DNA from 3 places in the Maricaulis sp. MIT060901 genome. Region 1 is predicted to be linked to each of the others. Evidence: predicted binding sites of a transcription regulator. Region 1 holds the regulator's gene; each other region holds the start of a gene.
The links. Region 1 encodes LexA, which represses DNA repair genes until DNA is damaged. Its sites were predicted from a motif close to ATGTTCCNCTTGTGTTCC; they were not measured.

Region 1 (10,683 bases):
CCGAAGCCATTCGAGCGCGCATAGACGGACCTGCCTCCGGGATTGCCGCGGCGCTGCTGGTCGGAGATCGGTCCGGTATCGACCCTGAGACCGCAGAGAGCCTTCGCGTGGCAGGGCTTGGCCATATTCTGGCGATATCCGGTTTACACATGGCATTGATGGCCGGCGGAACCTTCTTTGCGGTTCGTCTCGGGCTTTCCGCTATTAATCGGCTCGCACGCAGACAGGATGTGGCGCGACTCGCCGCGATTGTTGCTCTGGTGGTTTCGGTCGCCTACCTGCTGATTTCCGGTGCCGGAATTCCGACACAGCGGGCTTTTGTCGTCACCGTGGTGGCACTGGGAGCGATGATCGCGGGGCGACGAGCGTTTTCCCTGCAATCCTTTGCGCTCGCGTTAGGAGCTGTCGTGCTGATCCAGCCTGAAAGTGTGATCTCACCCGGCTTCCAGATGTCTTTCAGCGCGGTGGGGGCCCTTATTGCCGTTCACGAATGGCGACGTTCCAGAGAGGATGTCATGGAACGGCGATTGCCCGGTTTCCTGCGCCCTTTCTGGGAACTGACGCTTACAAGTTTTGTGGCCGGAACCGCTACGGCAGTTATCGGTGCTTTCCACTTCCATCGCCTGGCCAGTTACGGGCTCCTGGGCAATTTGCTTGCGATGCCGGTGTTTTCATTCCTGGTCATGCCGGCGGGCGTTCTGGGGCTGTTGCTGATGCCTGTGGGACTGGACGCTCCGGCCTTTGCTCTGATGGAGCTGGGACTTAACACCATTCTCAGTATCTCACGATGGATCGAGGCCTTGCCTACAGCGGCGCGTGCCGTGCCGGCTGTTCCGGGGTGGTGGCTGGCGCTTTATATCGCTCTCGCAGCGTTGTTGATCCTGGGGCGCGGGCTGCTGGCCCGTCTTGTCGCGGGCGGCGTGGCTGCGACGCTGGTCGGACTCTGGGCGCTCTGGCCGCAACCGGATGTCTTCATCAGCGCCGATGGGGTTGTGGTAGCTCGGTCGGGCGAGGGATGGACCGCCAACACGTTGCGTCGTGGCCGGTTCGGGCGCCAGGTCTTCCTGGAGCGGTCTGCCATGGCGGGGCAAACCGGGGAGAGGGCGGCCTGTGATGATCTGGGTTGCCTGCTTGAAACCGACTATCTGCGCATTGCAGTGCCCAGTCGGATTGAGGCCTTGCAGGAGGATTGCGAGCGCGCCGACCTGGTCGTGCTTTCCGCGGACACACCGCGTTGGATTGGGCGCCGATGCGGGCGTCCGGTCATTGCACTGTCTGAACTCGCCGAACGCGGCAATGCCCTGGTCTGGCTCAACAACAGCGGTGTCGCCCGTATCCGCTATGTGGATGCGGCGGAAACCAGCTGGCCCTGGCAGACCTGAAATCTAGTGATAGCTACGCAGCAGGCCGACGAGCTTGCCCTGAACCTTCACCCGGTGTGGCGGGAAGATACGGGTCTCGTATTCCGGATTGGCCGCTTCAAGCGCGACAGACCCGCCTTTCTTGCGCAGCTTCTTCAGCGTGGCTTCCTCGTCATCGACCAGCGCGACAACGATGTCGCCTGTATCGGCCACATCGCAGCGACGGATGAGGACCGTGTCACCATCGAGAATACCGGCCTCGATCATGGAATCGCCGTTCACTTCGAGCGCGAAATGCTCGCCATTGCCCAGCATGTCAGCCGCGACGGGCAGGCGATCGGTTTCGTGCTGGATGGCAGAAATGGGAACACCGGCAGCAATACGCCCCAGCATGGGAACCTCGATCGTGCCGCGATCATCGGAGGGGGCTGCACCCTGGCCTGTGAAATCAGCGCGCACCACATTGGGACCAAGATCGGCTGATTTTTCCTCGGTGTTTTCAGCGGCGGCGCTTTCGGGAAGCTTGAGGACCTCCAGTGCGCGGGCGCGGTGGGCAAGACGGCGGATGAAACCGCGTTCTTCCAGTGCCGTGATCAGGCGGTGAACGCCGGATTTCGAGGCCAGGCTGAGTGCACCTTTCATCTCGTCAAAGGAGGGTGAGACACCGGTTTCCTTGATGCGCTCATGGATGAACAAAAGCAGTTCATGTTGCTTGCGGGTCAGCACAGCTCGACTCCCTCCAATTCGCCGGAACAAAGCGGCAACTTGATGGGTGTTCTACATGTGTTCTATTTTGTCGTCAACAGGGGCTAATAGGCCGCCATCAGCGTTTTCGTTGCCTGTTCGACATCAGTCTGACGCATCAGGCTCTCGCCGACCAGCAAGGCTCCGGCGCCTGAAAGCTTCAGCCGCGCAGCATCATCAGCCGTGAATATCCCGCTTTCGGCTACCATGAACTGGTCGTCCGGCACGAGTGTGGACAAACGCTCGAAAGTGCTGAGCGAGGTTTCGAATGTCCGCAGGTCACGATTGTTGACGCCGATCAGCGGTGCCTCTAGGGCGAGCGCTCGGTCCAGCTCCGCCTCGTCATGGACTTCCACAAGCGCGTCGAGTGACCACTTGTCGGCTTCATCCATGAGCTCGCGGGCACAGGCATCATCAACGGCCGCCATGATGACCAGGATTGCGTCAGCGCCGAGCGCTCGGGCTTCCGCGACCTGGTAGCGGTCATAGAGAAAGTCCTTGCGCAGCGCGGGAAGCCCGGTGGCATCGCGTGCCGCGGCCAGGAAGCTGTCATCACCCTGGAAGCTTGGCGTATCAGTCAGCACGGAAAGGCAGGTGGCTCCACCGTCTTCATAGGCCTTGGCCAGTACCGGAGGATTGAAGTCCTCGCGGATAAGACCCTTGGAGGGGCTGGCCTTCTTGACCTCGGCGATAAGGGCCAGGCCGCGTTCGCGCGCATCGCGTCGAAGTGCATCGAAGAAGCCGCGCACCGGCGGCTGATCGGCAGCGAGCGCGGCGATGTCCTCATAGGAACGCTGCGCCTTGCAGGCCTGGATATGGTTCAACTTGTAAGCGGTGATGCGCGCAAGTGCGTCAGGCATCTGGTTCATGCGTCGACCCCCTGCGAGGTGATTGCGATCATCTGCTCGAGCGTTTTACGGGCACGTCCGTCAACGATAGCGGCCCTGGCCTTGGTGATGCCGTCGGCTAGATCGTTGGCCAGGTCAGCGATTACGAGCGCGGCCCCGGCGTTGAGGACGACGATGTCGTGAAAAGCGCCGAGCTCACCATCGAGCAAGGCCCGGATCGCCTTTGCGTTAAACTCCGGATCGCCGCCCTGGAGGTCTGCCTCGCTGGCCTTGGCGATGCCGTATTCTGCCGGATCGACGACAAAGCGCGTGATCTCGCCATTCTTCAGCTCAGCGACCTGGGTCGTGGTCGTTGTCGTGATTTCATCCATGCCGTCATCACCGATCATTACCCAGGCACGTTCGCAGCCCAGGTCACGCAGGGCTTCGGCCATGGGCTCAAGCCAGCGCTCGTCGAAGACACCCAGCAATTGCCGTTTGACCCCCGCCGGATTGGAAAGCGGACCTAGGAGGTTGAAGACGGTGCGCACACCCAGGCTCTTGCGGGCGCTGGCCACGTGGCGAACGGCGCTGTGGTGGGCTGGCGCGAAAAGGAAACCAGCACCGGCCTTTTCGAGGCTTTCCTCGACCGTTTGCGGGCCCACGTCCAGGCGTACGCCCAATGCCGCGAGAACATCCGAAGACCCCGATTTCGAACTGGCAGCGCGATTGCCGTGTTTGGCGACGTTGGCGCCGGCGCCAGCAGCGACAATCGCGGCAGCGGTGGAAATATTGTAGGCACCCTTGCCATCACCACCGGTTCCGCAGGTGTCGATGGCCCCGTCAGGCGCGTTGATCCGGGTCATGCGGCCACGCATCACGCGAGCGCCCGCTGCGATGTCTGCCGGACTTTCTCCAAGTGCGGCAAGCCCCATCAGGAAGCCACCAATCGCGGCATCGGGCGCATCACCTTCCATCAGGAGGTTGAAGGCGGCTTCAATCTGTTTCGTGTCCGGTCGTTGCCCGCGGCTCATGGCCTGCAGGCAGATAGCGAGCTCAGTCATCGCTCTCTCTTGTTCAGTTTGTCTGGAGAAGGGTGGGCTAGCAGGGCAAGCTGCGCCATCGCCGATCCAGCACACGGCATCGAACGCGCGATGACGGCATGACTGACGCCACCGCCGGATCGGCAGTGAAGGCATTCAGGACATGTCGGTTCAGGATCGGCATACCGGCTGGCTCAGGTTGAACTTCGCGAACCCGGCAAATCTAGCTGGCTGTGGCAGAAATTCAATCGCCCGCGATGTGTCTCACGCAGCTGTTTTCAGTGGCGTGCCAGCTAATTTCAGGAAGTTACGCAGCAATTGATGGCCGTGTTCCGACGCGATGGACTCCGGGTGGAATTGCACCCCGTGAACCGGTCGCTCGACATGATGTACGCCCATGATCTCGCCATCGGCGGTCCAGGCATTGGCCTTGAGTTCAGCGGGCAGGCTGTTCGGTTCGATGGCCAGGCTATGGTAACGTGTTGCCTCAAAAGGTGAGGGCAAGTCTTTGAAAACACCGGTGCCGGCATGGGTGACCGGACTGGTTTTCCCGTGCATGATTTCCTTGGCGGAAACAACCTTGCCCCCGAAGATCTGACCGATGGACTGATGACCCAGGCAGACGCCCAGGATCGGCATGTCGTCTGGCGATTGGGCAATCAGGTCGAGACAGATGCCGGCACGGTCAGGATCACACGGACCCGGTGAGAGCACGATGGCTGACGGGCCGAGAGCCAGCGCTTCATTGACGCTCAACGCATCGTTGCGATGCACAGCAATATCAGCTCCGAGCTCCTGGAAATAATGCACCAGGTTGAAGGTGAAGCTGTCATAATTGTCGATCATCAAGAGCATTGCGGGCCTCCGCGGCCAAACTAGGCGCTTCGGTTGTCAGGGCCAATCCCTGCTACTGCTTAACGGATGATTTACCGACTCCCTTCGCACTAGCAGCATGAGACGACGCCATCCAAATCGCTTCCGAGTTCTGCAATCTGCAACGCCGGCTTTTGCCAGTGTTGTGGCTGCTGCGGCCTATGGTGTGGGTGCGATCGTCTTCTCGTTTGCCAGCAAGGCCGACCCGGCGGACCTGCCGGAGTTTTCCCTGAGCTACGATCCGCCGAGCCTGTATGTAAGTGAGATTGCTGATCCGGCTGAGACGGACCTGGTCGCGCTTGCTGCGCCGGAGGAGGTTGCAAGCTCACAGGTCGTTGTGCCCGAGATTGATGAAATGCTCGAGGCGCAGCCTGCCAGTTACCCAGTGCCCACTGCAAACACGCCGCCACGGATTGCTCTGGTGATTGATGATGTCGGGTTGGATCGTGACGCTGCACGGCGGACTTCGGAGCTCGGTGTTCCGATCTCCATGGCGGTGCTGCCCTATGCCGATGCGTCCCGTGATGTTTCACGGCAGGTCCGTGAAGCAGGGCACGATCTTTTGCTGCACATGCCGATGGAACCACTTGGACTGGCAGATCCTGGGCCGCATGCCTTGCGGGTAGGCCAGAGTGAGGACGAGCTGCGCCTGCGTGTGCGCTGGGCCTTTGCCCGCGTGCCTGGCGCGATCGGTATGAACAATCACATGGGCAGTCGATTGACGCAGGATACCAGTGCTCTGCGGCCGGTTCTTGAAGCTCTTTCTCAGGAGGCGGGCCTGTTCCTGGACTCCATGACGACTGCAGAAAGTCGTGGCGCTGCGGTAGCGCGCGGACTTGGTCTGACAGCGCTGGAACGAGATATTTTCCTTGATCACACCATCGAGGCGGCGGCGATCAATGCCCGGCTGGCCGAGGTTGAGGCGCTGGCCTCACTGCGTGGTTGGGCGATAGCGATCGGTCATCCGCATGACGAAACCCTGGAAGCGCTGGAGAGCTGGATCGCCGAGGCAGAAGCACGTGGCTTTGAATTCGTCACGCTGACAGAGCTCGCTCGTTCGCTGGAGACGCCATCCCAGCAAATCGTGGAAGCCTCAATCCGCTAGTGAGTCTTCAGCAGCCCGGAAAAGTGCGGCGGCCTTGTTGCAGCATTCCTCGTGTTCCGATGCTGGGTCGGAATCCAGAACAACGCCGGCCCCTGCTTGAACATTCATCTGGCCATCCTTGAACACCGCTGTGCGCAGGGCGATACAGGTATCCATCGAGCCATCAGCACCGAAATAGCCTACCGCGCCGGCATATACGCCGCGTCGGTGAGGTTCCAGCTCGTCAATAAGCTCCATGGCGCGAACCTTGGGAGCACCGGAAACCGTGCCAGCCGGGAAACCGGCGAAAAGTGCTGATACCGCATCCTGATCGTCCGCGAGGTCACCTTCGACATTGGAAACGATATGCATGACGTGGCTGTAGCGCTCGACGATCTCGCGCGCGGTGATGCGGACGCTGCCGGGTTTGGAAATCCGTCCGACGTCATTGCGACCGAGATCGAGCAACATGAGGTGTTCGGAGCGCTCCTTCGGATCCGCGAGCAGATCTGCCTCCAAAGCGTCGTCCTCGGCCGGAGACTTGCCACGCGGGCGGGTGCCGGCGATCGGGCGGATCGTCGCGACACCGTCGCGCAGTCGCACCAGAATTTCCGGGCTTGAGCCGACAATCTCGAACCCGTCCATGCGGAAGAAGAAGAGGAAAGGCGAGGGTTCAGGCGGCGCAATGATCGGTAAACCCAGAACGAGTCTGCAGGGTAATCGGCGCTGAAACGCTGGCTGGGAACGACCTGGAAGGCATCGCCGGCCCGGATGTAGTCCCGCGCCTTGTCGACAGCAGCCATATAGGTTGCCGGTGACTGGTTCGAGCGTATCTCGCCCAGCTCGCCTTGCGCGCGTTCGATCTCGGGCATCTTGCCCGCCAGCGTCCGAAAAACGGCATCAATACGTTCGCATGCGGCATCATAGGCTTCACGCGGTGTAAACCCGTCGGTGCGGATCGGGCAAAAGACCTGGATCTCCTGTTTCAGGGAATCAAAGACAACGATCGTGCGAGGACGCATCAGGACCGATTCTGGCAGATCCAGCGGTTCCGCCGCAGCCTGTTCCGGAAGGCGCTCCATGTAGCGCACCATGTCGTAACCGAGATAGCCGAAAAGGCCGGCGCCGATCGGAGCTGAACCGTCAGGCAGGGTGCAACGCGCGCTTTCGATGACATCGCGCAGGGCCTGCATGGGGTGGTCGTCCAGCGGCTCAAATGTCTTGTCCACCAGATTTTCGCCCGTGCAGACTGCGGCTTGGCCGTCGCGGCAACGCCAGATGAGATCCGGATCGAGCCCTATCGCTGAATAACGTCCGCGCCACGCACCGCCTTCCACCGATTCCAGCAGGAAGGTATGCGGGGAGGAGCCGGCGAGCTTCAGATAGGCCCCGACAGGTGTCAGTAGATCGTCTGCACGGCGTGCCGTTACGACAATGGTTTCACCGCGCTGGCAGGCAGCTTCGACGGTACGAAAATCCGGGATTACGACCGGCGCTCGGGCCGGCGTCACCGGTTGGCGTTGGAATCGCGGCCCAGTGCCTGGTCAACCAGACGGGCGTCGATGCCACCTTCTTCGTCCTGACCATATTCTGCAAGCAGCGCTGCCTGGGTCATGATCAACATGTCCTCCTGCATCTCGCCAAGAATGGTCGTGCTGAGCAGCCCCATCTCCCCGAGTGCCGCTGCGGCCGGATCCACGTGTACAATGTCGTCGACAACGAGGATGACCCGAAGGCCATCACCTGTTCCCGATGCGATGACCGGTTGACCGGGTTCGGCGAAGAAAGCTTCCCGAATGACTGTCCCGGCGAATTCGCCTGCGCTTTCGTCACGTTTCAGTGTAGCGGTCTCGACCCGGCCTCCAGAGGTCAGCGCGACGATATCCATGTCCTCGCCAGCCTCGAGCTGGGCGAGGGCCTCCTCGGCGCGCGCCTGTAGCTGAATGCCGATCTGGGACTGGCGCCACAGTATTTCCGCTTCTTCGCGAACCTCGGAGAGTTCCAGATCACGACTTTCGACGATGCTGTCGACGCGAACAATGAAGAAATCGGTGTCATTGAACTGCTGCATATCGGTCGCAAGCCCTTCGAACTGATCGAAGGCGGACGGCAGGATGTCAGCCGAAAGAGCGGCGTAGCGCGGGAAGTTGAATTCACGATCCGCACCACGTGCGACGCGATCCATAGGGGCGAACATTTCCAGCGGGCTCCCCGAGGCCGCAGCGGCTTCCTCCAGGGTGGCGCCGGAATCGAGAGCGTCCTGGAACAAGCCCATTGTGTTGTACATGACGTCGAGTGCCTGTTCGCGCGCAGCAGCCTGGCGCAGTTCGGGCAATTGCTCCTGGAAGGACGGTGTCACCGCATCCGTACCGCTGGTGACCTGTACGGCGTAGGTGGCAAAGGCGCCTTCCACGACGATCGTTTCACCTACGGCGGCAGCGAAGACGGCGTCAGCCAGCGCCTGATCTGGCACCTGGTAGGCAAGCGACTCAGTCTGTTCAAACGGTGCCGGCAGGCCGAGATCGTTGGCGATGTCCAAAGCGACTTCGCCGGCGGTGAGACGATCCACGACCTGGCTGGCCGTTTCAGTGTCGTTGACGACGAGCTGGAGGAAACCGCGTGTTGCCGGCGTGCCGATTTGTCCCGTCTCGAGCTGATAATCATAAAACTCGCGCAGCGGTTCTTCGTCGACGGTCTCGTTGGCAGTGAAGTCATCGAGCTGGAAACGAACGAGCGTGATCCCGCGTAGTTCCGTGCCGGTGAAGACAGGCAGGCCCAGCTGATCAGTCGCTTGCCGGTTTTCATCGATGAATGCCTGAAGCTCTTCATCGGTGGGCGGCTCGATCGCGTCTGCGGTGGAAGCATCAATGAACAATCCCCGCATGGACCGACGCTCCTCGGTCACTCGATAGCGGTTACTGGCAAATTCAGCGGGAACGGAAATTCCGCCAGCCAGCGTCGAGGTGAATTGGGCTCTGAGCACATCATCCGCCAGCTCTTCCTCGAACTGACGTGGTGTGTAGCCGAGCTGCCGCAGATACTCGCGACCGGCTGCAAAACTGTATTCGCCCGTTGCAGGGTCCTGGAAAATGTCAAACTGCGAAGCGGCTTCCAGCAAGGCCTGGTCAGAGACAGACAGGCCAAGTTCTTCAGCCTTGGCAGAAAAGGCGGCAAGCACGATTAGACGATTGAGAACCTGGTTTTCCCGTTCTTCAGCGAGGGCCTGCTCGCGCGTGAAGGTCGGATCCTGCTGCTGGATATTGCGGATCTCGCTTTCGAAAGCGCGCGAGAACTGGCTGACACTGACTTGCTGATTGCCAACGACGGCAATCGCGGTTCCGGTTCCCGTAAAGACGCCTCCGACGCCGGTCAGGGCGAAGGCGAGAACGAGAAGTCCAATGATAACAATCGCCCAGGGTGATTTGGCGAAAGCTCGTAGCAGGGTCAGCATTGTACACAGGCCTTAAGAATAGTGAGAGCGGGAACGTAGCGACACACCCATTGGGATACAAGCGCTCTGGGCTGTGGTTGAAGCATTGCCTCACATGGGCTCCCGCCGTAATGCTGGTTCGATAACATATCGGCATCGCGACAACTTGGGGGAGACATGGCGCGGCAACTCATCGCTGGCAATTGGAAGATGAACGGGCTCAGTAGCCAACTCAGCTTCTTTGACGATCTCGTGAATGCTGTCGGCGACAGTCCAGCCGAGCTGTTGATCTGTCCTCCGGCAACTCTGATCGAGCGCTGTTCCCGAGCCGCCGACGGCAGCGGGATCGCAATCGGTGCCCAGGATTGTCACGTCAGTGCAAGTGGCGCCCATACCGGAGATCTTTCCGTTGCCATGCTGGCGGACGCCGGAGCGCGCTTCGTGATTCTCGGACATTCCGAGCGCCGGGCTGATCATGGGGAAACCAGCGCCGAGGTTAAGGCGAAAGCCGAAGCTGTACTCGCGGGTGGGCTGACATCGATAATCTGCGTGGGCGAGACATTGGAACAGAGGGAGCAGGGCAACGCCGAAACCGTCGTTACCGAGCAATTGCTGGCGTCCCTTCCGGAAAATGCCGGGGACAGGTGCGAGATTGCCTACGAGCCTGTCTGGGCCATCGGAACTGGCCGCACGGCCTCGTCAGCAGACATTGTCGCCATGCACGGCGCTCTGAAGGCGGCGCTTCCGGCGGGCGTCAGTGCTCGCATCCTGTATGGCGGATCGGTGAAGCCCCAGAATGCCGAAGAGATACTCGGGCTCGACAACGTTGACGGTGCGCTCGTCGGCGGGGCCAGTCTGAATCCGGTGGACTTTGCTGGCATCATAAAAAATACAAGGTGTTGAAGGGCTGGTAAGGCGATTGAAACCAATTGAATCCATGATGCTCATTCGTTTGTCCTGAGTATTCGCCTTAACGGAGCTCCCCAGCGCATGGCCGAACCCGACTACGCCCGAGCCCCAGTTCTTCTGTTTGATCCCGTTCATGCCAACCAGCGAACGACGCGTTATGCGCTTTTCGAAATCGGTTTTCGGCAGATTGAGTGTGTGTCGACACTGGAAGATCTGAAGGCCGGGATCACGGACAGCAATCCGCTGATGATCGTCGCCGAAAGCAGCGCAACCGATGCTGATGTGTTTCGAATTGTACGTTCAATCCGGCGTTCTGAACTGGGGAATAACCCCTTCGTCGTGATCCTGTTGACAACATGGAGCCGGGACACGCTGCATATCCGCAAAGCCATCGAGTGCGGTGCCGATGATC
Region 2 (10,683 bases), 580 kb from region 1:
CGGCGGAAACGCGCTTGCGCGCGAGATGGCTGATCGTTTCGCCCCGGGATTTGCTTGCGGCGACCCGATCTGGATTGTCGACACCGACAGCCCTGACCTGGCGTCTGCGCGTCGCTACTGAGGCTGGGCGGGGGCTCTCACATTACACCCCGGCCAAGTTCCACACATTCACGTGATACGCTGGACGTCGAGTTTCCAGCGCCCTAGCGTTCTTCCCGGATATCAAGGGGAGAGCCATGAATTCACTCAAGCTTCTTGCGGCCAGCTGCCTGATGGCATTCGGTGGACTGGCGCATGGGCAGGTCGAGCGCGTCGTGCGCGGCAATCTGGAAATGGAAAATATTCCGGAGATTCCGGAAGAGGTGCGTGAGCGCCTGCTGACCTATCAAAATGTGCGCGGCGCCGGTTTCCAGGGGTTTCTGCCGGATGGCGGCATCCTAATTTCCACCCGTTTTGGTGAAACCAGCCAGATCCACCGCGTGGACATGCCAATGGGCGCGCGTTCACAGCTGACCTATTACGACGAGCCGGTCGGCGGCGCGAATCTGCGGCCGGGGGACAGCGGCGAGTTCATTTTTGCGCGCGATCGTGGCGGTGACGAGTATTTCCAGATCTTCGTCTTCGATACTCAGAGCGGACGGGTGCGCCAGGTCAGCGAGGACGAGACCCGCAATGGTTCAGCCAGCTGGTCGGAAGATGGGGAGCATGTCGCCTGGTACCGGTCCACTGAAGGCGATCCCGACTGGGACATCATGATCGCCAGTTCGGACAACCCGGATGACCGCCGTGTTCTGGTCGAGGGCGAGGGCGCTGTCTTCCCCGGTGACTGGTCGGCCGACGGCACGCAACTGGCCATGATCCGCTATTATTCAATCACTCACAGCGATCTTTTTGTCATCAACACGGACAACGGTGATGTGCGTCAGCTCAATCCGGACATGGATGTGGCCTATGCTGCGCATGAGTTCGAGCCCGGCGGCGAGACCATGCTGGTGGTCACCGATGCCGGAGCGGAATTCCGGCGTGTCGTGCGCATGAATGTCGAGACCGGTGAGATGACGGATGTCTCGCCGGATCACGGCTGGGATGTGCAGGCCATGGACCTGTCTCCGGACGGACGAACGCTGGCGTATGTGCTTAATGCCGGCGGTGTTTCCGAACTCCGCCTGATGGATGTGCGTTCGGGGCGAGAGATCGCCGGGCCGCAATTGCCGGTCGGCCTGATTGGAGGCATGCAGTGGGATGACGCCGGGGAGCGTATCGGTTTCACTCTCAATGCGGCGACCTCGCCAAGCGATGCCTGGATTTACAATCACCAGGACCGCGAGCTGACCCGCTGGACCCAGAGCGAGGTAGGCGGTTTGAACACCGAGACCTTTGTCGAGCCGGAGCTGATCAGTTTCGAGAGCTTTGACGGTCTCGAAGTGCCCGCCTTTGTCTATCGCCCGGACAGTGAGGGGCCGCATCCGGTGATCATCTCGATCCACGGCGGGCCGGAAGGCCAGTACCGACCCGGGTTTTCCTCGACTTTCCAATACTGGCTCAATGAGCTCGGCGCGGCGGTCATCGCGCCGAATGTGCGTGGCTCCAGCGGTTATGGTCGCGAGTATGTGATGATGGACAATGTCTTCCAGCGCGAGGATTCCGTCCGCGATATCGGGGCGCTTCTGGACTGGCTGGCGCAGCAGCCTGATCTCGATGCGGACCGGGTTGTTGTCTATGGCGGATCCTATGGTGGTTATATGGTTCTGGCTTCAATGGTCCATTATTCGGATCGTCTCGCCGGCGGTGTCGATATTGTCGGTATTTCGGACTTCCGCACCTTCCTGGAAAACACGGCGGGATATCGCCGTGACCTGCGCCGCGCAGAGTATGGCGATGAACGTGACCCGGATATCTCGGCCTTTTTCGAGGAAATTTCGCCGGCACGCCAGGCAGATCGCATCACGGCACCTCTGTTCATCATCCAGGGTCTGAACGATCCGCGTGTCCCGGCCAGTGAGGCCGAGCAGATCCTGGCTCGAGTGCGCGAGGTTGGCGGTGACCCATGGTATCTGCTGGCCAATGATGAGGGCCATGGATTCCGCAAGAAATCCAATCGCGATTTCCAGCGAGAGGCGGAGACCATGTTCTTCCGTGAAGTCTTCGATCTGGATTGATCCGGAGGGCGGGAAGCGTCAGCGTTTCCCGCTCGCCATCTTCTTCGCTTCAGGTAGACGGCGCAGGCTCAGCATTGCCCACACGCCCAGAAAAGGGCCAATGGCCAGCGGGGCAAAGGCCCAGCTCCAGCCGGCGAATGCGATCCAGCTGGGCAGGATCTGGACCATGAGGATAGTCAGAGTGAAGCCCAGCGCAGTTTGTACCGTCAGCAAGGTGCCGGCCCGGTCCGGTGGAGCGAGCTCGGTGATTGCGGTCGAGAACTGGGCGCTGTCGGCGATAATGCTCAGACCCCAGATGATCAGGATGGGCATCAGGACCCAGGGCGGCGCGTTGAAGGCCAGCCCGGCCAGCAGGGCGCAACTGCCCGAAATCGCCATCGCTACCGAGGTCACCCGGGTGCGTCCGAACTGGTCTGCCAGGCCTCCCGCGACAACGCAGGCCAGCGCGCCGCTGCCGATGACGGCAAAGGCGGTGAGGTCGGCGAGGTTTGCTGATGCGCCACGGGCATTCCAATAGGCGTGGGAGAAGGCGCCGATCCAGGCCCACATCGCATAGAGCTCCCACATGTGTCCGAGATAGCCCAGATTGGCCAAGCGCAGTGCCGGGTTCCGAACAGCGAGCAGGATCGCGCCGGGATCAAATCTAGCGGCAGGTCGAAGACCGGGGCCACCGCGCGCAAACAGGATGGTTACAGCTGCCAGGCCGGCACCGATAGCGGCCAGCCGAATGGGGGTCTGCCAGTCTGAACTGGCGCCGGAAATGGACAGCAGGAAAGGCGAGGCAGATCCCAGCGTCAACGCACCGACGAGGAGGCCGACCAACAGTCCGGCATCGCCCTTTGCCCAGCTCGCTGCCAGTTTCATCCCGACCGGATAGACCAGCGCAAGCGCGGCTCCTGCGGTGAAACGACTGAACACCAGCCACCAGCTGTCGGGGGCAAGCTGCAGGGCCAGGAGATTGGATGCTGCAGCGATCAGAGCGCCGCCCGCAAACAGGTGACGAGGGTTGAACCGGTCCGGCAGGCTGAACACTGCGCTGAACAGCGCCGCCAATACAAAACCTGCCTGGACAGAACTCGTCAGGGCCGCCTGTTTGCCAGCGCCTAGGGTGTAAACCTCGAGGATGGCGGGCAGGGCAGCCGTCCCGGAAAACCACACCGACAATGCCAGGATCTGGGCGAGCACGATCAAGGTTATGGACAGCCATTTCCCGGAATCGGTATCGGCCGGGTTCGCCATCAGGTCTTGCGAATACGGGAGGAGCGACGGACCTGGCAGGTGGCGCTGGCGCGCGCTGCGATCTCGCCTTCAGCTGTCCAGACAATGCCCTCCATGAACGCCACATTGCGGCCGATCCGCAGCGCCTGCCCGCGGGCCTTGCAGCTCCCCAGTGGCAGGGGCGCCATGAAGCTTGTCTTCAATTCCAGTGTGGGAACGCCAATCGTAAAGCGTTCGGCCACGACGACGGACAGTGACATCACCTCGTCGAGCATGGCGCAGATCATGCCGCCCTGGACCCCGCCGCGCAGATTGGCGCAGCGCGGGTCGGGGTTGAAATTTGCCTCAAGCCATTGCTCATCCACACTGAAATCGCGCGGGTGAAACCCCAGCAGGCCGGCTGCGTGTTCGTGCTCTCCAATGGAGTTCAACCGCTGCAGGATTTCATCATCCGCCAGCGGCACAATCTCTTTGCCGGCGGCCAGGTCGGCGGGCACCGGCTTTTGCATACGCATTATTTTTTGCGGAAACTGTCGAGGCTGACCACCTGGGCGCCATCATCGTCTGAACCGGTCGCCTTGACCTCGTCCTCATTGTCGGAGGCTACGGTTTCGGGCAACGCGACGGCGACATTTTCGTCTTCCACCTCGTGTTCGAACTGCAGGTGGAAACCGACGCTCGGATCGTGGAAACGCGAGACAGCCGAGAAGGGAACCTTGAGATATTTCGGAACGCCGGAGAATTTGAGAGTGACCTCGAAACCCGCGTCGGAAATATCCAGATCCCAGAACTGGTGTTCCAGCACGATCGTCATCTCTTCCGGATATTTTTCCATCAGAGAATCATCAATATCCACGCCGCGGCCACGCGTGCGGAAAGTGATGTAGAAATGATGTTGTCCCGGCAGTCCCCCCGGACCTGCCGCCTTGTGCAGTGCTTGTTTTACAACACCACGCAATGCTTCCTGCGCCATGACGTCATAACGCATAAGATCTTTCGCCATTGGCTTACCCCCGGATCTCATGGGAGCAGCGTAGCGGAGACTTGTGGCTCGTCAACGAAATCTGGCCTCTCAACTGCAATCTATCTTTTAATACGGGAAGATCTGTCGCGCTGATCGCTTCAGGCGGGTGATTTTCCCATTTCGAGCGAGGTCACAGGCGTTATGCGCGTGATCCTTGTTGCGCGATGTTCAGCTCAGATCATTGGCTGGACAGGTGCGCTCAAGCGCAAATTCGCAATCTGGCCCACAGGTCAGCTCCTTGCGGTCACAACTCGAGACAAACAACGACAGCCAGACCTGAGCCGTGGCGAGTTCACTGAAAACGCAGACCTCGAACCCGCCTTTTCGCAGCACATTGCGGAAAGCCAGCTCGCCAGGTCCCGGATGCTCGACATTGTCACTCACGAGGGCGATGGCGGTTTTCGACGGGATGAGGTCCAGAAAGAATCCAGCCAGATCGGTAGCGTCATTCTCCGAAACAGTCATTCCGGTTGCTGAAAGGTCAAAAAGGTATCGGACCGGTCTGCCAGTGTGGTTCCGCTCGGAGACTTTCTCAATCGTGCTGAGCCATTCATGGGGGCCTGCGGCGCCCGCGTGGAGATTGAGAGCGTGGAAACATCCAGCCAGTCAATATTCGACCCATCAGGCATGTTCACACTTCCCCGAATCAACTGGTTCCATGATGAAACGAATGGGTTGATGAATGATAAATTATAAGGAAGTGTCAGGAAGTGCAGGGGAAAGTGGAGGCTTCTGTTGCCAGGCGCCTCCGAGCCCCGCCTATTCCGGCTAAAGGGAATAGGAGTTTTAGCGAGATGTCCCGCGCTGCTTATGCAGCGAGAGCTACCTCTTCAGCGTAGTTGTCATTAGCAACTATAAAATCGAGCCTGTAACGGGCCTCACCCGAGCGAAAGCAATCCCCTTTACCCGTCTGTCGATCCTGTTTCGGCCCCCACAGAGACCTTCGCTTGCCAATGGCAGTTCAGGTCAGATTCCCAACTTGCGCAGGGATGATTGGTGGAGCCGCCGGGTACTGCCCCCGGGTCCAGTCCGGTTATTACGAGCGCGTTTATCGCCATAGCCGGCGAACCGGCGCTGATTAATATAGCGACGGATAGTGGCGATTTGAAGGGAGGCTGGCAGGTCGTCTCAATAGCCGGTGACGATGAGCGCAATCGCCAGCAAGCCGATGCACAGATTGTAGCAGAGTTGCAGAAACACGCTGCGCAGGACCGCGCCGATCCAGCTGGACCGGTAAAACCCCCGATCGTTCAGGGCCTGGTAGCTGAGGACGCTCGCAAAGCCGAGTATGGCCAGTGCGATTATGCCGGGAGTCCAGCCCTGGTTCACACGTGCACCGAGCACCAGCAGGGCGATGAGCGGCAGATAGGTGGCGTGCCAGTAGAGTGAAAAGACCACGTGTTCGATCATGCGGCGTCGCGGGTGAACCACCAGATTGAGGATGGCGAAGGCGACAACCATCAGGATCAGGGACTGCGCTGCGGCGGCAGTGACGCCCTGTTCGAAGCGGGCGGGAAACTGCACGGCAAAACGCGAGGGAGGGCCCAGGCTCATCGGGTCGCCACCGATTTCGAACTCGGTCCGGCAATCCGCTGTATCGGGCAAAGCGCGCCCCTCCGGCGCGGCGCCAAACTGGAAGAGTTCGATCTGGAGCTCGGTATCGCGTGAATAGACAAGGTCACCGCTCGGGCGGATTTCATCAGGACCCGGCATGACACCACAGGTGGATGTTTCAAAGAAGTTGGACGGCGTGTCGTCGGGGGAACGGGACACGCTACGCCTCGCCATAGCCGCATCGATTGCGGCGGTTCGCGCAGCAATGGTCTCGGCCGATTGCGCGCGTACGGTCTCTGCGGAGGGAGAAATACTGACCCCGATGACCCGCACGCCGGCGGCGGACATGAGCAGGAAAAACAGCAGGCTGATGATCAGGTAGATGCGGATGGGGGCGGTATGGCTCTGGCGTCGGCCGTCGACATAGTCGCGCGCTACCCGGCCAGGCTGGGAGTAGAGGCGTCGCAGGGTGGAAAAGAATTTGCCTTCCCAGACAAAAATACTACCGATCAGATCGGTCAAAAGGGTCCAGGCCGGGCGCCGAATGTCCTCGGCGGACTGACCGCAGTCCTGGCAGAACGGACCGACCAGAGTCGCGCCACAATTGGCGCAAGTCGCATCACCGGTTTGCGACGAGTTGGTGTCTGTCGAGCGGCCGCCCTTGGAAGTGTCTGTTTTGTCCACCTGATCCCCCGAGTCTCACGGGCAAAAGAGCCCGCAAGATCGGGGTGGTCAAGGTGAGGCAGGGCTTAGCCCATGCAGAAAACGTTCAGCTTGTGACCATCAGGGTCTCGGAAATAGCCCGCATAGAAGCTTCCATCGCCGCGCGGACCGGCGGGGCCTTCGCATTTGGCGCCCAGTTCCTCGACCGCCAGTTTGTAAACCTTGTCGACCTGTTCGGAATCCTTGGCCTGGAAGGCGACCATCACACCATTGCCCACCGAGGCGGCATTGCCATCAAAGGGCTTGGTCAGGCCGATACCGGCTCCCTGGCCCGGATTGGCCCAGGCGATGAAGTTCTCGTCTTCCATCATGCGGCCGACACCAAACTCTGCACACAGCTTGTCATAAAATGCAGCGGCCGTGGCCATGTCATTGGTGCCGAGGGTCACGTATCCGATCATCATCTTCTCCCTGTTGATGAAATTTGGAATGTTCTGGTAATGTTCTGTGCGCGAAAGCTACAGGATCGCACCGGCCAGGCAAGCAAAATCTGGGCATGCCCGCTATGTATTTCCTGTGGAGATGCCTGTCGGGCACCATTCCGCCGGATCGAATCGCGGTCTAGTCTTCCCGGTTAGAACAGCGAGGTATGTGATGGCTGAAGCAGTGACACTGGATGGAGCGGGCAAGGCGACCCAATCAGTTGGTTCCAAGGCCGAGTATGCCTATCTGGATCTGCTGCGCGACATCCTGGAAAACGGTGCCGAGCAAAATGACCGTACTGGCGTGGGCACGCGTGCCGTTTTCGGTCGCCAGTTGCGCTGTGACCTGTCGGAAGGCTTTCCACTGCTGACCACCAAGAAGGTCCATTTCAAATCCATCGCCATTGAACTCCTCTGGTTCCTGCGTGGGGAAACCAATGTGAAATGGCTGCAGGAGCGCGGCGTCAGCATCTGGGATGAGTGGGCCGATGAAAACGGCGATCTGGGTCCTGTCTACGGCAAACAATGGCGCCGCTGGGAAGGCCCGGACGGCACCGAGATCGACCAGCTCTCCAACATCATCAAGCAGATTCGGGAAAACCCGTCCTCGCGCCGGCTGATCGTGTCCGGCTGGAATCCGGTCGATGTGCCGAACATGGCGCTGCCGCCCTGTCACACGCTCTACCAGTTCAATATCGCCAACGGGAAACTCTCCTGCCAGCTCTATCAGCGCTCGGCGGACATGTTCCTCGGCGTGCCGTTCAATATCGCGTCCTACGCCTTGTTGACGGCCATGGTGGCGCAGGTTTGCGGACTGGAGCCGGGTGAATACATCCACACCTTCGGTGATGCGCACATCTATTCCAATCACATGGAACAGGTGAGCGAACAGCTTTCGCGTACGCCGCGAGCGCTGCCGCAGCTGAAACTCAATCCGGATGCAAAAGACCTCTTCTCCTTCGAGTACGAGGACATCGCGCTGGAGGGCTATGATCCGTATCCGCGCATTTCCGCCCCGGTCGCGGTCTGAACCATGCCGACCAGCGCGCCGACGGTGATCGCGAAGTCCGGTGTTTCCGCGACGATCCAGTCGGGCGGGCTTGGTCTTTTCCAGCTTGTCTTCCGTCGCGCGACCGTGAAGGCGGAATTGTCCTGCCGAGGTCACAAGCCGGTCGATGAGGCGCGCTCCAATCTCATCGCGCTGATCGGACAACAGCGTTATGACGGTCTGCAAACGGAGATCGCCATCGAACAGGCCATCTCGGCCGCCGCTCTTGGATATGCTTCCAGCCAGGACGAGTAGACATGAACACCATCATTCCCAGGATCAGCCTGATCGCGGCGCGCGGGCGCAATAATATCATCGGATCGGACGGGGATCTGCCTTGGCGCCTGAGTTCCGATCTCAGGCTTTTCAAAGCCGTGACCAAGGGCAAGCCCGTCATCATGGGGCGCAAGACCTGGGAAAGCCTGCCGCGCAAGCCCTTGCCCGGGCGGCTCAATATCGTGGTGACGCGACAGGCGGGATACACGGCCGAGGGCGCTCAGGTCGTGGGGGATATGGGCGATGCATTCGATGCGGCGTTCATTCAGGCCAATACTGACCGGGTCGATGAAGTCTTCGTGATCGGAGGCGCCCAGATCTATGCCGCCGCCATGACCGTGGCAGACCGTCTCTACCTGACAGAAGTCGATGCCGCGCCCGCTGGTGATGCGGCATTTCCTGAGTTTGCAGAAAAAGACTGGTCCGAGCTCGGCCGGGAGGTTTATCCTGCCAGCGAGGCGGATGATCACGCCTTTGTCTTCCGCGCGCTTGAACGCGCCTGAACAAGTTTCCAACGTGGGGGGATTCTCCCTCCGCGCGTCCCGCAGTATCAGACTTGAACCTGAGCGCGCATGCGTTCATTTACATCCTGATACACGACAGAAGGATTGAACCACTCCATGCCATGGAATGACAATCAAGGCGGCGGCCAGGGTCCTTGGGGATCCGGCGGCGGCAATAACAACGGACAGAACCCTTGGGGCCAGCGCCCCAACGGGGGTGGCGGCGGTGGCGGTGACCAACCGCCGGATCTCGACGAGGTCGTCCGCCAGATGCAAAACAGCCTCGGCCGCATGTTTGGCGGCAAGGGCGGTGGTGCCGGCGGCGATGGCAAGAAGGGCGGGGGCTTTTTCAGCTTCAGCCTGATCCTGCTGGTGCTGATCGGTGTCTGGTTCGCGTCCAGCGGCTGGTACCAGGTTGGACCGAACGAGAACGGTGTGGTTCTGCGTTTCGGTGAATACAGCCGGACCACCCAGCCGGGTCTGCACTTCAAGCTGCCGTCTCCGCTCGAGACCGTGATGCTGCCGGAAGTGACGACCACCCAGTCGCTGACCATCGGCACCGGCCAGGAAGGTCAGATGCTGACGCGCGACGAAAACATCGTCGATATTGACTTTGCCGTTCAGTGGCGTGTGGATCTGTCCTATCCGGACGGGGTCCGCGACTTCCTTTTCAATGTCCGTAACCCGGAGAGCACTGTTCGAGCGGTTTCCGAAAGCGCGATGCGTGAAGTCATCGGCACCTCGGAATTGGAATTCATCATCACGGAAGGTCGTGGTGAGGTGTCCCAGCGAACGCGCGAACTGGTTCAGGCGACCCTGAACGAGTACGAGGCGGGTATCCAGGTCCTGCAGATCAACCTGCAGACCGCCCAGCCGCCGGAAAGTGTTATCGCAGCCTTCCGTGACGTCGATGTCGCGGAGCAGGATGCCGAGCGTGCGCGTCTGGAAGCGACCGCCCATGCGAACCGGGTCATTCCGGCAGCGCGTGGTGTTGCCGCCCAGCTGACCCAGTCTGCCCAGGCCTATCGCGACTCCGTGATTGCCCAGGCGCAGGGTGATGCCGATCGTTTTGTGTCGATCTATGACCAGTATGCACTGGCACCGGAAGTGACCCGTCGCCGCATGTATCTGGAGACGATGGAACTCGTCCTGGGTCGTTCCGACCTGCTCGTTCTGGACGGTGAGGCCGGCGCATTGCCGTACCTGCCGCTCAACGAGCTTGGCAATAACCGTCGTTCGGGAGGCAATTAATGTTTAGAACTCTTGGACTTGTAATTCTGGGTGTCACCGTATTCATCGGCCTCCAGAGTATCTACACGGTCAATGAGCGGGAGCAGGCCCTGATCCTGCGCCTTGGTGAGCCAGTCGAGAGCGTCAATGAAAACGGCGATGAAGCGGGGCTCCACTTCAAAGTGCCGTTCATCATGGACGTGCTGAAGTTTGACCGCCGCAATGTCGAGTTCGACATGCAGCCGGAGGAAATCCAGGCTTCCGACCAGGTGCGCCTTGTTGTGGATGCCTTTCTGCGTTACCGCATAGTTGACCCGCTGCGCTTCTACCAGACGGTTCGTGATGAGCGCGGTGCCCAGCTGCGCCTGCGTTCGATCATGGATGACAGCCTGCGAGGCGTTATTGCTTCCATCCCGTCCCAGGACGTGATTTCCGGTCAGCGTGCGACGCTGATGGAACGGGTCCAGACACAGGTTGAGGCCCAGGTCGCCACACAGGATCTCGGCATCGAAGTCATCGATGTCCG
Region 3 (10,683 bases), 490 kb from region 1:
CACCGTCGAAGCCGCCGAAGCCATCAAACATTATGGTGTTGGCGTCAAATGCGCGACCATCACGCCGGACGAAGCCCGCGTTGAAGAGTTTGATCTCAAGAAGATGTGGCGCTCTCCGAACGGCACCATCCGCAACATCCTGGGCGGTGTTGTCTTCCGCGAGCCGATCGTCATTTCCAACGTTCCGCGCCTGGTTCCGGGCTGGCAGCAGCCGATGGTCATCGGCCGTCACGCTTTTGGCGACCAGTACCGCGCCACCGACTTCCTCGTCGACAAGCCGGGCAAGCTGACCATGACTTTCGTTCCGGAAGACGGTTCCGAGCCGGTTACCCGCGAAGTCTTCGACTTCCCGAGCTCCGGCGTAGCCATGGGCATGTATAACCTGGACGAGAGCATCAAGGACTTTGCTCGCGCCAGCATGAATTACGGCCTGCAGCGCGGCTGGCCGGTCTACCTGTCCACGAAGAACACGATCCTGAAAGCCTATGACGGCCGCTTCAAGGACATCTTCCAGGACATCTTCGACGCCGAATTCAAGGACGCCTTCCAGGCCAAAGGCATTTCCTACGAGCACCGTCTGATCGACGACATGGTCGCAGCGGCCATGAAGTGGTCCGGTGGTTTTGTGTGGGCGTGTAAAAACTACGATGGCGACGTTCAGTCCGACACCGTTGCCCAGGGCTTTGGTTCTCTCGGCCTGATGACCTCCGTCCTGATGTCCCCGGATGGCAAGACGGTCGAAGCGGAAGCCGCTCACGGCACGGTGACCCGCCACTATCGCCAGCACCAGCGTGGCGAGCAGACGTCCACTAACTCCATCGCTTCCATCTTTGCCTGGACGCGTGGCCTCTCCCACCGCGGCCGTATGGACGGCAATGAACAGGTCATGAAGTTCGCGGACACGCTGGAAAACACTATCATCAAGACGGTCGAAAGCGGTTACATGACCAAGGACCTCGCACTCCTCGTCGGCGACAAGCAGGGCTGGCTCTCCACCGAGGGCTTCCTGGAGAAGGTCGACGAGAACTTCAAGGCTGCCATGGCTGTCGACGCGTAAGCGTTCAAGGATATGAATTAAAAGGCGGGGCTCCGGCTCCGCCTTTTTTGTGAGCGCTCTCGCTTTGACTTGATTTTCAGGTCTGCCGGGCAAAATTTGTTTCGGGTCATTCGGGAGGCTGAGCTGAAATACGTCTTCGATATCGACACCGCAAACAGGGTCGCGACGCTGCGCATCTCCGGCTTGGTGACGGTGGATGAGCTGATCGCTGGTCTCCGGGACATTCTCGATAATCCCGGGTGGAATGACCGTTTCGGTCTCATGCTGGTCTATGAACCCACAGCGCTGCTTGGCAATGTCGAGCTTGATGACATCAAACGCCTCCAGGACTGGCTGAAACAGCGACAAACCCAGGCCACCCGATCCCATAAGGTCAAGTCAGCTCTTGTCTGCAGTCTCGACAATAACCGTGTGATGCTGGAGCTGCACAAGCTCAGTTTCACCGAAAATGCGCTCGTCGACGAACAGGTTTTCGACAATGAAGCGGATGCGTTGGCTTGGCTAAACTCCTGAATAGTGTCATCCATCCCGGCTAGGGGTGACAGGCATGAAACACGATCTGACGATCGACATTCCGAACAGGCTCGTGCGTTCGCGTATTCGAGGTGTGCTCACGCCAGCCGCCGGCGAGGCCGTATACCGCGAATGCGTGACCCATCCCGACTGGTCTCCGCATTTCGATCACCTGCTTGTTTATGAAAAGATCGACCTATCCGAGCTTTCCACCGAAGCTGTCCAGGACATGGTGCAGCGCTTCAAGGCACTGGATGATCAATACCGCCAGGGCATCACATCCAAGGCCGCGACCGTGATGGACAGCCAGTTGCAAGCGGGAATTCTCAGTTTCCACGAACACATATCCGCACCGGAGCTGGTCACGGAAGAAGCGATATTTGAAACCATGGACGAAGCGCTCGTCTGGCTGGGGCGGGTCGAATAAGAAAAACGGGGCTGACGGGGCGCTTGCCGTTATCATCGACCGCAAATGAGAGATTCGGGTCGCCATCATGCTGTCTCAATTGGAAATCGACACGGAAAACCGCATCTGCATCTGGCGCATCGGAGGCGAGACCTCGCTCGAAGCGCTCCGGGAAGGCTATGCTGCGCGTTTCAGGCATCCCGACTGGGCGCCCGATCTGATGAGCATGAGTGTCCTGACGCGCCTGGGCCTGGGGGCCTTCACCCCTGATATGGCAGTGAGATTCGCAGAGTTTGTACGCCTGTGCGATGAGCAACATGACCGCAAAGCCAGACGAGCCGCCATTGTCTGCGGAGACGAAATGGCCCGCGCCCTGCTCTACTACTGGGAAAAGAAAGCTGAAGACGTGCTGGGCCGAGAGGAACGGACCTTCTCCAGCGAGGCAGAAGCTCGTGAATGGCTGATCGGCGGGCACACGGAAGATGCCGCCTGAACATAGCTCCGAAAACCCGAGTTCAGCACTCGGACATTGCCTTCCTCCTCCGCTCGTGCGACTCGTTAAACATGCCAGTCCAGCACTTGTTCAAGTATCTGCGGCAAAACAAGCCGACCACCAGTATCCGCCCTCTCACGGGCCGGTGGACCGGTCTGTACCATTATCCGAGTAATGAAATGCCGGTGCCGTTTTCCGTGCAATTCACGCAGACCGGCAACTCGATCAGCGGCAGCTCCATCGAACCCAACACGTTCCTGGACATGGATATAGAGCAGTTGCCGGCCGGATGGACCGGGCATTGCGATGGCACGGACGTGCAGTTGTTCAAAACCTATAGCGGTGTCGAAGGCGCCGACCACACGGTGATCTATCGGGGCAAGATTGAACAGGGTGGCGATGTCATTCTGGGCCGCTGGTCCGTCACGGGTCTGGGCGATGAAAACCGGTCCGGCTTTTTTGAAATGCGCCGCGGTCAGTGGCGCGAATTCTGGGATACCGAAGAGGTTGCCAACGAGCCCTAGGCTGGCTCAGAGCATGCCGCCGGTGCGCTTGATGGTGACAAAGGTCTCCGCCTCGATTTTCCAGACCAGCTCTTCAAGACGCCACTTGGCGAAATACCGACCCATATAGGAAATCTGCATACCCTGGCTGGTCCAGCCTCCGGTCCAGCGGCCTGTTTCGGCCGCCAGATGCCCGTCTTCCGAGACTTCGATACGTCCTGGCGAGCGCACATAGCGCACACTGTCCATATTCTCGTAGATTGACTGCCAAGCTTCCAGCTGGGCCGCGCGGCCATTGATAAGCTGTGCATCATCCCCAGGCACCAGAACAGCGTCCTCACTCAGCACATGCTCTATGGCGGCCATGTTCCGAGCTTCCAGGGCATCGTTGAACCTCTCCCGCGCCTCCAGGATAAGGCGCGCGGCGACTTTCTCGCCGACCAGCTGACAATCACTGGAAGACTTGACCTTGCGCGCCATCAGCCTGCAATCACGGATTTGATTGCAGCAAGGGCAGCCTCGGCTTTGGAACCGTCCGGGCCGCCGGCTTGGGCGAAGTCCGGCCGACCACCGCCGCCCTTGCCGCCCACTGCAGCGGAGCCAGCGCGGACGAGGTCGACCGAGCTGAAAGTGCTCGCAAGGTCATCGGACACGCCGACCGCCAAGGCCGCCTTGCCATCATTGACACCGATAAAAACAGCAATGCCGGAGCCCATCGAACTCTTGGCCTCGTCGACCAGGCCTCGAAGATCCCTGCCGCCAACACCCTCGACCACACGACCGATGAATTTCGTGCCATTGACGTCTTCCGGACCAGTCGGTGCCGCACCGCCACCCCCGCCCATGGCGAGTTGTTTCTTGGCTTCGGCGAGCTGGCGCTCAAGCGTCTTGCGCTCCCCCTGCATGGCCGCCACACGGGCCGGCAAATCTGCCGCTGGAATTTTCAGAGCCTCGGCAGCAGAACGGCCGAAACTCATCTGTTCCTCCATGTACAGGCGAGCCGCCTCGCCGGTCAGGCCCTCGATACGGCGCACACCCGCGGAGACTGAGCTCTCGCCGATAATCTTGAACAGGGCGATATCGCCCGTGCGCTCGACATGGGTGCCACCGCAAAGTTCCACGGAATAGGCCTTCTCGTCTCCGGCCAGGCCGCGCCCCATCGACAAAACACGAACCGTGTCGCCGTATTTTTCGCCGAACAGCGCCATGGCGCCGGCCTCGATTGCGGCTTCCGGGGCCATTTCCCGTGTCGAGACAGCAGCATTCTGACGGATGACCGCATTCACCTGAGTCTCGATCTTCGTCATCTCTTCCGCGGTCACCGCGCCGTTGTGCGAGAAATCGAAACGCAAACGGTCCGGACCAACATAGGACCCCTTCTGGGTCACATGCGCGCCCAGCACATCACGCAGCGCTGCGTGCAGGAGGTGAGTTGCAGAGTGGTTGGACTTGGTCTCCGTACGCTTGCCGGCGTCGACCGCGTACTGCGCCGTGTCACCGAGCGTGACTTCGCCCTTCTCCATCACCCCGACATGGGCATGCAAGTCACCCGCACGCTTCTGGGTGTCTTCGACCCGGAAAATGGCGCCGTTTTCAAACGTGATGAGCCCCGTATCACCGGCCTGGCCGCCGCTCTCGCCGTAAAACGGCGTGCGGTCAAAGATCAACTCGCCCGTCTGGCTCTCACCGATGGCCTTGGCTTCAGCGCCCTCGGAGACGATGGCGTTGAGCTTGCCCTCGCCTGTCGTGCCGGCATAACCGAGGAACTCGGTCGGCTGGAGTTTCTCGCGCACGGCAAACCAGACCTCGTCCGGTGCGACCACGCTGGAGAGTGAACCGCCCTTGGAACGTTCCTTCTGCTTGCTCATCTCGGCATCAAAGCCATCGACATCCACATCGATACCGCGCGGACGCAGGGCATCCTGGGTCAGATCGAGCGGGAAGCCGTAAGTGTCATAGAGCTTGAAGGCCGTCTCGCCCGGCAGGCTGTCGCCTTCTCCGAGTTTCGCCGTCGCTTCGTCCAGCAGGCCCAGCCCCCGTCCGAGGGTGCGCTGGAAATTTGCCTCTTCGACCTTCAACGTGTCCTCAAGCAAGGCACGGGCGCGGCCGAGCTCCGGATAGGCGTCGCCCATCTCGGCCTCCAGCGCCGGAACGAGTTTCCACATCACCGGCTCAGTCGCGCCGAGCAGGTGGGCGTGGCGCATGGCGCGGCGCATGATGCGGCGCAGGACATAACCGCGTCCCTCATTGGACGGGGTGACACCGTCCGCCATGAGGAAACAGGTCGAACGCAAGTGATCGGCAATCACGCGGTGACTACCCAGCGCATCGCCCTCGGCCTTAACCCCCAGCACATCCTCGCCGGCTCGGATCAGATTGGCGAAAAGATCGATGTCGTAGTTATTGTGTTTGCCCTGCAGGATGGCTGCAATGCGCTCGAGGCCCATGCCGGTATCGATCGACGGTTTGGGCAGATCGATTCGCTCCTCCTTGGAGCGTTGCTCGTATTGCATGAAGACGAGGTTCCAGATCTCGATGAACCGGTCTCCATCTTCATCCGGCGAACCGGGAGGGCCGCCCCAGATGCTATCGCCGTGGTCAAAAAAGATCTCGGAGCACGGACCACACGGGCCAGTATCGCCCATGGACCAGAAATTGTCGGAGGTGGAGATGCCGATAATGCGGTCATCGCTGAGACCTGCGATCTTCTTCCACAGCTGGCGGGCTTCATCGTCTTCCGAATAGACGGTGACGAGCAACTTGTCTTTGGGCAGCGCAAATTCACCAGTCACCATTTCCCAGGCATGATGGATCGCGCGTTCCTTGAAATAATCGCCAAAGGAAAAATTGCCGAGCATCTCGAAAAAGGTGTGGTGACGCGCAGTATATCCGACATTGTCGAGATCATTGTGCTTGCCACCGGCGCGGACGCATTTCTGTGAGGTCACTGCGCGAGGAATGTCTCGCGTTTCCTTACCGGTGAAGACATTCTTGAATTGCACCATGCCCGCATTGACAAACAACAGCGTCGGATCGTCCTGCGGGACGAGCGGGCTGGACGCGACCACTTCGTGTTCATTCTTGCCGAAATAGTCGAGGAAGGTGGCACGGATATCGCGCAGGCTTGCCATGTCAGGTCCATCAATCTGGTGCGGAGACATCGGAGCGGACGCGCCCGATATCGGGAAGACTTAAACAGAAAACGGGTATTTGGCCCCGCCAAACACCCGTTTAATCAAAACCCGCCTTGCGGGGCAATGCATGCCGTCAGCCTGAACGTTCAATCCCGTCGGTCTGACGTCGTTCTGCTCGGTGGCGTGACTAGCCCGCCACAGCCTCCTCATCCTCGGCGTCGGGACCGGTGAGCATCTCATCTGCCAGCAAGCCGGCATTGGCACGCACGCGATGTTCGATTTCAGCGGCGATATCCTCATGCTCGAGCAGGAATTTACGCGCATTCTCGCGCCCCTGACCGATACGCTCGGAATTGTAGGAATACCAGGAGCCGGACTTTTCGATCACATCGCCCTTGACGCCAAGATCGATGAGCTCGCCCATTTTGGAAATGCCCTCACCATAGAGAATGTCGAACTCGACCTCGCGGAAGGGTGGCGCCACCTTGTTTTTGACGACTTTCACGCGGGTCTGGTTACCGATGACCTCGTCGCGATTCTTGATCGCGCCGATACGACGAATGTCGAGACGGACGGAAGAATAGAATTTCAGCGCATTACCGCCGGTCGTGGTTTCCGGGGAACCGAACATCACACCGATCTTCATGCGGATCTGGTTGATGAAGATGACCAGGCAATTGGACTTGGAGATAGACGCGGTCAGCTTGCGCAGCGCCTGGCTCATCAGACGCGCTTGCAGACCTGGCAGGCTGTCACCCATCTCGCCTTCCAGCTCGGCCCGCGGGGTCAGGGCCGCAACGGAGTCGATCACCAGAATGTCCACGGCACCGGAGCGCACCAGAGTATCAGCGATTTCCAGCGCCTGTTCACCGGCGTCTGGCTGCGAGACGAGGAGCTCGCCGACATCCACACCCAGCTTGGCAGCATAGACCGGGTCCAGCGCATGCTCGGCATCGACAAAGGCAGCAACACCGCCCTTTTTCTGCGCCTCGGCAACCGTATGCAGGGCCAGCGTCGTCTTGCCCGAGCTTTCCGGACCGTAGATCTCGATGATCCGGCCCTTGGGAAGACCGCCAATGCCCAGGGCAATGTCCAGACCGAGGGAACCGGTCGAGATTTCCTCGATATCCATCGCCGGCTTCTGGCCCAGTTTCATGACCGAGCCCTTGCCGAATGCCTTGTCGATCTGACTCAGCGCTGCCTCAATGGCTTTTTGTTTATCCATCTCTTCGTTCTTCACGAGTCGAATCGCGCCCCTGCTCATAACCGTTTTCCCTATATTTCATGCCGCCGATCAGCGGGCAACCACGTTTGATGTACCAATTTCGTTCCCGGAACACAAGGAGAACATTTATGGTTAACAAAACGGAACAAAAACTGACTGTAAGCATCTGCTCCGCTCGCTCGCCCCGCTCCCGGTCACGTCGATTGGTGATTCAAAACCTAGGGAAACGGGGTGACAAAAACGGCCACCCCGAAGATTCGCGTCTGCAGTTCGTCAGGCCTGTTCGCGGGCGCTGAGCTCTTCCTTCACCTTTTCCGCCAGCTGGGTAAGCGTGAAGGGTTTTGGCAGGAAAGAGATGTCCTGCTCCTCGGAGAGGGTCTTGGAAAACTGCTCCGCAGCATAGCCGGAGATGAAGACGATACGTGTATTCGTCAGCATGTCGCGGGCCTTCTCCAGTAGCCCAGGACCATCCAGCCCCGGCATGACAACGTCGGAGATGAGCAGGTCAAACGGCTCCTCCTCGTCCTCGAGGATCTCGTAGGCTTCCTCGCCATCCTCGGCCTCGGTGACGTCATAGCCCCGCTTGGCCAGGGTCTTGGCGGCAATATTACGCACAGCGTCCTCATCCTCGACCAGGAGGATGCGTCCCTTGCCGGACAGGTCTGCGGGGGTCGGTTCAACAGTCTTGGCAACCTCGACCTCAGCCAGCTCGACCTCTTCCTCTTCGGTCGGCTGATAGCCCGGCAGATAGATGGTGAAGGTCGTACCCTTGCTCACTTCACTGTCGGCAAAGAGAAAACCGCCGGACTGTTTGACGATGCCATAGACCGTTGCCAGGCCGAGGCCTGTACCCTTGCCGGCTTCCTTGGTGGTGAAGAACGGCTCGAAAATCTTGCCGAGCGTTTCCTTGTCCATTCCGTGGCCCTGATCCTCCACCTCGATCGCGACCCAGTCTCCCTCGCGCGGGTTCGGGGCACCCTGCTGTCGCACATCCTCGGCATCCAGCGATCGGGTCCGGATGATCAACTCGCCACCGCCCTGGTCACGCATGGCATCGCGCGCATTGGCGGCCAGGTTGATGATGGCGGTTTCCAGCTGGCCCTTGTCAGCCTTGATGAGCGGCACCTCACGGCCGTGAACAATGTCGAGCTTGACGGTTTCCTCTACGATCTGGCGCAGGAGAACAGAGACGTCAGAAAGCATGTCACCCACATCCAGCGTCTCGGTGCGGAAAGTCTGCTTGCGCGAAAAGGCCAGCAGTTTCTTCACAAGCCCAGCTGCCCGGGCCACGGTGGAATTGATCGCCTGCAGCTCTCCATAATCCGGGTCGCCCACCGGGTGGCGGTTGAGCAACTCATCGGTGTTCAGGCGGACCGCTGTCAGCAGGTTGTTGAAATCATGGGCGACACCTCCGGCCAGCTGGCCAACGGCCTGCATCTTGTTGGCCTGGGAGAACTGGCGTTCCATATCCTTCCAGCTGGTCACGTCGATGACATAGGCGACACGCTTGCCACCTCTCGCGGGGGCGAAAGCCAGGTGAACATAGGCCGGTTTCTCGCCCGCCAGCTTGGCTTCTGCCGGATCGCCACTGCCCGCCATGGCAGAGGAGAAAGCATCGGTTGCCGAGCGCCCGTCATCCCAGTCGAACATCTCACAGAAGTTGACGCCGGGGACGGCCCGTCCGCCTGTCAGCTGGACCAGGGCCGGATTCACATCCTCGATGATGGCCGTTTCCGGGTCCGCGCCGTCCAGACGCACCACGCCAAAGGGCGCACTGGCAAACATCTCGTCCAGCGTATGACCGGCAGCACGCCCCTCTCCCATCGCCTGGGCGACACCGGGAGGCGCTCCGGTAGCAGAAAGACCATACATGACAGCGCGGCCCATGGGTGGATCACCAGCGGCCCACTCAACCGCGATCGCGACCGGGCTTTCAATGCCGTCGCGTGCCTTCAGCCGGGCGTCGATACGGGACACGCCCTCGCCGCCACGGGTCTGCATCAGCGCGCGCGCACCGTCCCCGGCCAGGATCTCCGCCAGTCGCGGAAAATTCTCGCCGGGCTGCAGGCCCAGCCAGTCACGGAAAGTCGCATTGCCCATCGCGATCTCGCCATTGGCACGCAGGGAAAACAGCGCAACGGGAGCGTTCTGGGACCAGTCCGCAGCAGACGTTGCCGAACCACCACCAGCCTGCTCGACAGGCTGCAGACGCCAAAGCACGAGCCCGTCAGCCAGCGGGCGCGCTTCCAGACGGACGTTGAGAGTTTCCGTGTCGCCGACGGGCAGCGGCGGCAGGAGTTCACAAGCGCCCTCACCACGCGCAGCAGCGCGCGCCAGACGATAAACCGAGCCATCGCCGCCACCGGCGCCCGCCCACAGGCGGTCAATCGTCGGCAGACCGAAACTCTGCCCAAGGGATCCCGCCGTCTTGGCCAGCTCGCGATAGGCGTCATTGCCCCAGCGCACAGCACCGCGGCGGTCCGTGATCAAAACCGGCTCCGGAAAACTGTCCATGGCGCCATATCCCAGCTCGGCGATGGACGGGACTCGATTGCGGATAACGGTATTGCGGATGCCACGACCGGCGGTCTCGCCAGCGGCGATGGTGTAGAGCACCAGAAAACTCGCCGCCGCCAGCCCCGAGAGATAGATGAAGCCCTGCCGACCGGCTTCAACCGGCGCGAAAACTGCAGCCAGTGCGGCGAGCACCACGATAAAGCCCAGCACCCAAAAGGTCACGCGACCAAAGGGCTTTTCCCAGAAGGATTTCGGGTTCTCAGAGTTCGAAACAGGCATTTCGGCCATGGGCGGCTCCAGCGCGAATCAAGTGCGGATGTGAGAGCTTACTCGCTCGGACGGTATTGTGCGCGTCCCGGGGATTGGGACAGGGACAGGACATAGCCGATCACGCGGGCAACAGCCTTGAAGTGATCGACGGGGATTTCTTCATCCAGCTCGGCGGTCGCATAAAGCGCGCGCGCCAGCGGCGGATCTTCAACAATGGGCACGTCATTATCCTTGGCCAGCTCGCGAATGCGCAGGGCCACCTCATCGACACCCTTGGCGACACAGATCGGAGCGGGCGTCTCGCCCTGCTCGTAATGCAGCGCGATGGCGTAGTGGGTCGGGTTGGTAATGACGACGGTGGAATCCGGAACGGCGGCCATCATGCGCTTCTGGGCGCGTTCCTGGCGAAGCTGGCGCAGCTTGGCGCGCACCATCGGATCACCTTCGGACTGCTTCAGTTCGTCCTTGATCTCACGGCGAGACATGCGGTTGCGCTTGATGAAAGTCTGACGCTGGTAAACATAGTCCAGTGCCGCCACCGCCGCGTAGACGATCAGCGCCGCGA

Region 2: a site for LexA is predicted at 7,108-7,125, ahead of SIC17_RS13100 (VOC family protein). Genes of this name have one in related genera too.
Region 3: a site for LexA is predicted at 7,440-7,457, ahead of recA (recombinase RecA). Genes of this name have one in related genera too.

Annotation. Positions count from the first base shown of each region.
Region 1 is NZ_CP138920.1:1,079-11,761, forward strand. It holds gene SIC17_RS00010 (ComEC/Rec2 family competence protein) at 1-1,382, shown strand, start outside; gene lexA (transcriptional repressor LexA) at 1,386-2,087, opposite strand; gene trpC (indole-3-glycerol phosphate synthase TrpC) at 2,171-2,965, opposite strand; gene trpD (anthranilate phosphoribosyltransferase) at 2,971-3,996, opposite strand; gene SIC17_RS00030 (anthranilate synthase component II) at 4,240-4,830, opposite strand; gene SIC17_RS00035 (divergent polysaccharide deacetylase family protein) at 4,928-5,953, shown strand; partial or broken gene trpE (anthranilate synthase component I) at 5,942-7,443, opposite strand; gene SIC17_RS00045 (SurA N-terminal domain-containing protein) at 7,440-9,383, opposite strand; gene tpiA (triose-phosphate isomerase) at 9,540-10,265, shown strand; gene SIC17_RS00055 (response regulator receiver protein) at 10,353-10,683, shown strand, end outside.
Region 2 is NZ_CP138920.1:2,667,228-2,677,910, forward strand. It holds gene SIC17_RS13060 (hypothetical protein) at 1-121, shown strand, start outside; gene SIC17_RS13065 (S9 family peptidase) at 237-2,159, shown strand; gene SIC17_RS13070 (MFS transporter) at 2,178-3,398, opposite strand; gene SIC17_RS13075 (PaaI family thioesterase) at 3,398-3,892, opposite strand; gene SIC17_RS13080 (SspB family protein) at 3,892-4,380, opposite strand; gene SIC17_RS13085 (hypothetical protein) at 4,570-4,866, opposite strand; RNA gene ssrA (transfer-messenger RNA) at 5,123-5,514, opposite strand; gene SIC17_RS13095 (DUF3667 domain-containing protein) at 5,530-6,639, opposite strand; gene SIC17_RS13100 (VOC family protein) at 6,705-7,079, opposite strand; gene SIC17_RS13105 (thymidylate synthase) at 7,273-8,130, shown strand; gene SIC17_RS13110 (hypothetical protein) at 8,134-8,403, shown strand; gene SIC17_RS13115 (dihydrofolate reductase) at 8,406-8,927, shown strand; gene hflK (FtsH protease activity modulator HflK) at 9,045-10,178, shown strand; gene hflC (protease modulator HflC) at 10,178-10,683, shown strand, end outside.
Region 3 is NZ_CP138920.1:2,762,113-2,772,795, reverse strand. It holds gene SIC17_RS13615 (NADP-dependent isocitrate dehydrogenase) at 1-1,057, shown strand, start outside; gene SIC17_RS13610 (hypothetical protein) at 1,154-1,570, shown strand; gene SIC17_RS13605 (hypothetical protein) at 1,605-1,997, shown strand; gene SIC17_RS13600 (STAS/SEC14 domain-containing protein) at 2,065-2,469, shown strand; gene SIC17_RS13595 (hypothetical protein) at 2,556-2,993, shown strand; gene SIC17_RS13590 (nuclear transport factor 2 family protein) at 3,000-3,452, opposite strand; gene alaS (alanine--tRNA ligase) at 3,452-6,103, opposite strand; gene recA (recombinase RecA) at 6,294-7,370, opposite strand; gene SIC17_RS13575 (response regulator) at 7,605-10,136, opposite strand; gene flhB (flagellar biosynthesis protein FlhB) at 10,175-10,683, opposite strand, start outside.